2 regions of the Shewanella sp. WE21 genome follow, and region 2 is predicted to be linked to the other one. Evidence: riboswitches for the same ligand, from Rfam matches in the RefSeq annotation. Region 2 holds a riboswitch; the other holds the start of a gene.
The links. A riboswitch is a leader RNA that binds a small molecule or an ion and turns the genes downstream of it on or off. The one in region 2 is predicted to bind cyclic di-GMP.
Positions count from the first base shown of each region.

Region 1: linked by a shared signal. The riboswitch ahead of gbpA (N-acetylglucosamine-binding protein GbpA) and the one ahead of CKQ84_RS14650 (glycosyl hydrolase family 18 protein) in region 2 are both predicted to bind cyclic di-GMP.

Region 1 is NZ_CP023019.1:702,437-706,117, forward strand. It holds gene gbpA (N-acetylglucosamine-binding protein GbpA) at 1-1,327, opposite strand, end outside; cyclic di-GMP riboswitch class I at 1,451-1,550, opposite strand; gene CKQ84_RS02970 (TMEM165/GDT1 family protein) at 1,961-2,515, shown strand; gene norR (nitric oxide reductase transcriptional regulator NorR) at 2,566-3,681, opposite strand, start outside.
Region 2 is NZ_CP023019.1:3,333,303-3,336,983, forward strand. It holds gene CKQ84_RS14640 (ROK family protein) at 1-440, shown strand, start outside; gene CKQ84_RS14645 (IS5-like element ISSod6 family transposase) at 776-1,534, shown strand; cyclic di-GMP riboswitch class I at 1,669-1,757, shown strand; gene CKQ84_RS14650 (glycosyl hydrolase family 18 protein) at 1,871-3,681, shown strand, end outside.

The DNA.
Region 1 (3,681 bases), 2.6 Mb from region 2:
TGCCATTTTTAGGCTGTAACACTGTAGTACCTGCAACGTAACCTTTCACGCCTGCTGGGAATACAAAATCAGCTTCTGGTGCAGGAGCTTGATCCTTTAAGAAGAGATCAAAGTTCTGCTGAATAACATCACCTTGTTTAGGCTCAGCTTTTACCTGCAAATGATAATGCCCAGCTTTAGGCTCAACGACGTCTAACACTAAGCTCGCGCTGGTATTGTTAACAGTTTGGCTCACAAAACCTGACGCGGTGCCATCATGGCTAAACAAATACGCTGACACTAGCATCTCGGCGTTACTGGTCACATCAAAGCTGACCTTCGCCGCACCATCGATAATTTGATAATCGTCGGCAAGTGAAGTGACTTCTAAGCTGTTGCCCGGAGCAGGTGCTAAATCAAATCCCACTTCGACACGCTCAATACCTGAGTTTTTCGCTGTAAAAATGTCGTTTTTGCCATACACAGGCTCAATCACACCCGATGCATTTTTTTGTCCCGCTTTTAACTGGGACTGCTGGGCGTTAATCGCGCTCGCTAATAGGAAAGGCCAATTTTGTTTATCACCTTGAGTCGCATCGCTAATGGTAATGACTGTTTGCTTAGCCGCTTGCTCACCATTGGCGTCAAACACCCGGGTCATCACTTTATCGCCTGCTTTTAGATCGAGTGACGGATTGATATCCCCCACATCTTGCCATTCACTCGGCACAATAGGACCCGAGCCCAAGTTCACATCGATAGCATTGTAGAAACTATTCGTCGTATCTCCCACTTCCCACACGGCCAAGATCACTTGATAACCACTGCGACCTTCTGGCACGTAGCAGTCATGGGTCACTAACTTAGGCGGCTGTTCCATACCACCATCAACTACGCAAAAGGGGGCTAAGTCAAAGCTCGCTCGGCTCAAAGCTTGGTTTGGGTTCCAATCTTGGCGAGTTAAATAGTAACGCCAATTACGGGTGACATGATTTGCTGTGAACTGCCAACTGAACTTATTCCAGCCCGCTTTAATATCCGTCTTTGCCCAACGGCTCGGACTTTGTTCATCCAAAGGTGAAAAAGCACCATTACCAGCACTCGCCAATTTGCCATCAGCAGGACCTGATTCAGGAAAACCCGATGGCCCCTCAACACTTTGCGGCTCCCATTGCACCGCGCCACAATTGGCATTTTTACCTGTTTTACAGGCATATGAACGCGATTCAGGTGCCACAACATAACCGTGCGCCTGCGCAGAGATACTCACAAACGCATTCGTCGCCATTACTGCCGCGGCCAATAAACTCAATTTAGAAATAGGGGAAAAAACAGTAGGATTTGCCACTTTAATGCACTCCATTGATTGCCTATCATCCTAAACATAATGATAGGCTTAGATATAAAAGTGGTATTTGGGCAAACAACAGCATTAAACAGCAGTCGTTTATCTTTCACAGAAATCGAATTCTGCGGCAACTCCGCTATCTTAGTTCACTAAAAAATCCATTTACAACCTTAGACCGGAAGCTTTGCGTCCTAACTTTTCAATTAGTTTGCCAAATACAGTCGTTATCATTGAGTCACTACGAGTTAACAGTATGTAACCAAGTAGAAATGACTTGGCTAAATTAGCAACAAAAGACAACGTTGTCAAAAAATAATTCATTTATATTCATTAAGTTACAGAATGTGGATCGGTATTTTTCTGACACCTGTCAAACATTTATCAGCACCTACTGTTATAAACTCGTGCTTGAAACTAAATCTTACCTAGGTATAATGCCCACCTCGCTTCGGGGGAGTAGCTAACTGGATTTCGAGCCATCGTCATCTAGGGTGAACATCAACATACTTGGCAACATGCCATGGTGTTCACAGCAAATCATAGATTTGCCCAGCAAGACCTGAGCACAATGACCGCACCTAGGGGTGGACGGTTTATTGTGCTTATGTCATAACCACCCCTAAAGGATCACACTTGGAAGCCCTACTTGCCTCAACCTTTACGGTTGCTATCGCCGAAATTGGTGATAAAACTCAATTACTTGCACTAATCCTCGCCGCAAGATTTAAAAATAAAACCGCCATTATTTTAGGTATTTTGCTGTCGACATTATTTAACCATTTTGCCGCAGCTTGGATTGGTCAATGGGCCATTAACTGGGTAAGCCCTGATCTTGCACGTTATTTAGTGGCTGCGTCCTTCTTCGCGATCGCTCTTTGGGTGTTAATCCCCGATAAAGTCGATGCAGAAGAGAGCCGTTTCTATAAAATGGGCCCCTTTCTCGCCACCTTTATCCTGTTTTTTATCGCCGAAATGGGGGATAAAACGCAAATAGCAACTGTGGTATTAGCCGCAAAATACGATTCATTAACTATGGTGGTTGCTGGCACAACCTTAGGCATGCTGCTTGCTAACGTACCCGTAGTGATCGCAGGCCACTTCAGCGCCGAAAAATTGCCTATGTTGTGGATACACCGTGGCTGCGCCATATTGTTCGCACTACTGGGTGTCGCGACCCTGTTCTTCTAAGAATCGAGGCAGGGGTTTTGCTGCAGAATAAAATTTCTTCACGCAATATTTTATTCTTTTAAACCTAACCGTTTTGCAAGTCGGTGCAAATTACCTGTATCGATTTGCAATATTCTTGCACACGCAGCCCAATTTTGTTGATTCGCGGCTAAAACTTGGCGAATAAGTTGACGCTGATATCTCTCAGTCGCAGCCTTAAGCCCCAGCATAACACTGGAATTATCTTGCGATTGTCGCTCACGACAGGCCGAATCAGACCTAAATGCTAATTCACTGGCTGGCGTTGCGGCATCTGATGGCCTATCTTTGTCGACTGTTCTGTGTACTTGATTCATCAAAGAATCGAGCTGAAAATGTTTATTACTTAAGCTGATGTAAGCCGTTTTTAGCTCGGCTTTCGCCAACACCGCAGCCCTATGTATCGCATGCTCTAGCTCACGCACATTACCCGGCCATGTGTATTGCTCTAATAACTGCTGCGCTGCGGGTGTGATATTGATATGGGTGAGTCCTAACTTCGCTTTACAACGTTCAAGAAAAAAACCTGTCAGCATGACAATATCTTGCCCACGCTCTCTTAATGGTGCTACGTGGATAGGAAATACGCTCAACCTATGGTAAAGATCGAAACGAAAGCGCCCTTCCGTTGCCTCTTGGTGCAAAATTCGATTAGTGGCAGCAATAATCCGAGTATTCACTTTTAGGCTCTTATCACTGCCCACTCGCTGTAATTCACCGTATTGTAAAACCCTCAATAACTTAGCTTGCAGCCCCAAGGGAAGCTCCCCGATTTCATCTAAAAACAAGGTCCCCTTGTCAGCGAGTTCAAACTTGCCTTGCCTATGACTGATTGCCCCCGTAAATGCCCCTTTTACATGTCCAAATAACTCGCTTTCGGCGACGGACTCCGGCAATGCAGCGCAGTTCAAATAGATAAGTGATTTATCGGCTCTGGTCGATTGATTATGTATCGCCGCGGCCACTAACTCCTTACCCACGCCAGTTTCGCCGGTAATTAATACCGATAAATCAGTGCCTGCCACTGCACTTATCTGCTGCTTTAGCGATTGGATCTGTGTGGATTGCCCTATGATCTCCTGCTGACTAGCAGGACGATTGAGCACCTCAGTTCCATTGGAAACTTCAACAACTTGGGATTCTAGCTG
Region 2 (3,681 bases):
TATTGGTCATGTGCGGCACTGGGATCGGTATGTCTATTGCCTTTAATGGACAAGTCTTTACGGGAGCTACGGGCGTGGCGGGGGAGTTGGGGCCTTGTCGCGTGATGACAGAATCTGGCGAGTTTAGCTTAGAGCAACTGGCCAGTGGCGATTCAGTGCGCAGCCGCAAAATCTCCACTCAGGATGATTTATATCGCGCGGGCAGTTATCTCGGCATGGGATTAGCGTGGGCGGTTAATTTATTTAATCCCAATCGAATTTGGCTTGCTGGCGGTATGATGAATAGCGCTCCTTACTACAAAGGCTGTCTCGAAAGCTTAAAGCAAATGGCATTGAGCGCGCCCTTAGCTGAGATGAAAATCAATCGTGTCGATGATATGGAAACCTTGGTTTGCCGCGGTTTATCAGTGATGCTCGCAAGGGACTATCCTCGTGCATAAGGATCATAAATGCCCCGCGCATAAGGAGCATCATGTTGTTCGACAATGGTTTGCGCCATGAATGTTTAGTGATTGAGTTTTAGCTGTATAAGCGACGTAAATTGTGAAATATAAAGCAGGACTTATGATGCCTTTGGCATATCGAGTCCTGTTTTTTTATTCTTAAAGTATTCAGATGATCCTCATTACCCAAAGTAAATATTAGCGATAGTTTAATTTGCATAATTCCTTTCTTATCAGATGACTAGGGTCTGTTGATCTTTCGAGAGTGATTTTTAGACAGCATGGCAAGACGTTATAATTTGCTTCGCCAAAAGTAACCATAACCTCAAGCCATGCCAAGACTTATGCTAACCGATGCACGCTGGGAAAAGCTATTTCATTTAATGAAAAGCACAGGCCGTGTTTATGACAAACCTGAACATAGACAAACATTCGAAGGTATTCTTTACCGCCTTAGAACAGGTATCCCTTGGCGAGATTTACCTAAAGAGTTCGGTCATTGGAGCACGGTCTTTAGACGGTTTCATTTATGGTCTAAGAAAGGCGTTCTAGCACATTTATTCAAGGCCTTAGCCAACCTTGCTGATATAGAATGGGTCTTTATTGATGGCTCGATAGTGCGGGCTCACCAGCACAGTGCAGGTGCAGCGACGCTAAGTAATGAGAGTATTGGTAAAAGTCGAGGCGGTAATTCAACCAAAATTCACTTAGCCGTCGACAGCGGAGGATTACCGATTTATTTCGAATTATCAGAAGGCCAAAAACACGATATTACACACGCCCCCAGCTTAATTGAGCACCTGAAGCAGGTTGATACCGTCATTGCAGATAAAGGTTATGACAGCGATGCTTTTCGTGAACTTATCGCAAATAAAGGCGGGAAATCTGTTATTCCAAGGCGCCGCTATAAGAATACACCTCAAGAAAGAGTCGATTGGTGCTTATATCGGTATCGACATTTAGTGGAGAATGCTTTTGGAAGAATTAAGCACTATCGAGCAATATCAACAAGATATGACAAGCTAGCAAGAAATTACGCCAGTATGGTGTCACTGGCGTTTATGTTAATGTGGCTGCCGATGTATTGCTGAACAATTTGTACAGCAAAGATCAACAGACCCTAGTTCTATTTACGATTTTAGCCAATAACACAGTTGATAATATTTTGTTGCAATTTTATTGCGCTTACGCTTATGCTGATATTTGCAATGACAACGTTGTCATTGTGTGTAAAAGGCAAACCAGTTGAAAAACTGGGACGCAAAGCCTCCGGTCTAAGGGTTCGTCTGTACCTATGATAGCGGGGATACCACAGGTTTTTCTTCGTGCAGTTGTCAGTCGTTTTGCATGGTTTTAAGAGAGTGCTGTTTCCTGTCTACGCTTTGTTTGCCTTATTGATTCATATAAAAATTCAATAGGGATATCTCATGTTCAAGACTCAAATTTCAACATCAGCCTTGCTAGTGGCATCAGCGCTGGCATCTACCATCAGTGCCAGCGTTTTTGCAGCGGCGCCCGGTAAACCGACTTTAGGTTGGGGCGAAACTAAGTTCGCTATTATTGAAGTGAATCAAGCGGCTACCGCTTACAATCAATTAGTTACGGTGAAAGATGCCGCCGATGTCTCCGTCAGTTGGAACCTTTGGAGTGGCGATGTGGGCAATAGAGCCCAAGTGTTACTCAACGGCAATGTAGTTTGGGAAGGCCCATCTGGCGCGTCGGGAACCGCTAACTTTAAGGTGAACAAGGGCGGCCGTTATCAGATGCAAGTACAACTGTGTAACAGCGATGGCTGTACGGCGAGTGATGCTAAACAAATCCTCGTGGCTGATACCGACGGCAGCCATTTAGTGCCACTCAATGCTCCCCTAAAAGAAAACAACCGTCCCTATGCTAATAAATCAGGCAAAGTGGTGGGCGGTTACTTTGTCGAATGGGGCGTATACGGTCGTAAATTCCCGGTCGATAAGATACCTGCGCAAAACTTAACCCATATTTTATATGGCTTTACCCCAATTTGTGGTGGTGATGGCATCAATGATAGCTTGAAAGAAATCGAAGGCAGTTTCGAAGCGTTGCAACGTGCCTGTAGTGGTCGTGGTGATTTTAAAGTTGCGATTCACGATCCTTGGGCAGCGATTCAAATACCGCAGGCGGGAGTGAGTGAGCATTCAGATCCTTACAAAGGTAACTTCGGTCAATTGATGGCACTTAAGCAAGCACATCCAGATTTGAAGATTTTACCTTCGGTCGGTGGTTGGACCCTCTCGGATCCCTTCTTTTTCTTCGGTGATAAAACCAAGCGCGATATCTTTGTCGCTTCGGTGAAAGAGTTTCTACAGACCTGGAAATTCTTCGATGGCGTGGATATCGACTGGGAATTTCCAGGGGGGAATGGCGCTAACCCAAATTTAGGTAATGCCAATGACGGTGAAACCTATGTGACTCTGATGCGTGAACTGCGGGCTATGCTTGATGAACTAAGCGCCGAAACGGGTCGTACCTATGAGCTGACCTCTGCTATTAGTGCTGGTGACGATAAAATTCAAAAAGTCGATTATCAGGCTGCTCAGCAGTACATGGATTACATCTTCTTGATGAGTTACGACTTTAATGGTGGTTGGACTAATACTGAACTCGGCCATCAAACCAATCTGTATGAAGCGAGTTGGGATCCTAATACTCGTTACACCACAGCTAATGGCGTTAATGCGCTGTTAGGCCAAGGCGTGACCCCTGGGAAAATTGTGGTCGGTGCCGCTATGTATGGCCGCGGCTGGACAGGTGTTAATGGCTACAGTGGTAATAATCCTTTTACGGGGACGGCAACGGGCAAAGTGAAAGGTACTTGGGAAGCTGGTGTGGTGGATTATCGTCAGATAGCGAACGATTACATGGGAAGTGGTTGGACTTACAGCTATGACGAAACGGCCGAGGCGCCATCTTTGTTCAAGGCATCTACTGGCGATTTAATCACTTTCGATGATGCTCGTTCAGTTAAAGCCAAGGGGCAATATGTGCTTTCTAATCAACTTGGTGGGCTTTTTGCGTGGGAACTTGATGCCGATAATGGTGACATTCTGAATGCCATGCACGAAGGTTTAGGCCATGGTGAAGGCACCACTCCGCCAGTGAATAAAGCGCCCATTGCCAATGCTGGCGTGGATGTGAATGTCACAGGTCCCGCCGATGTGACGCTCAATGGTAGCGGTTCGCGCGATCCTGAAAACGCTGCCTT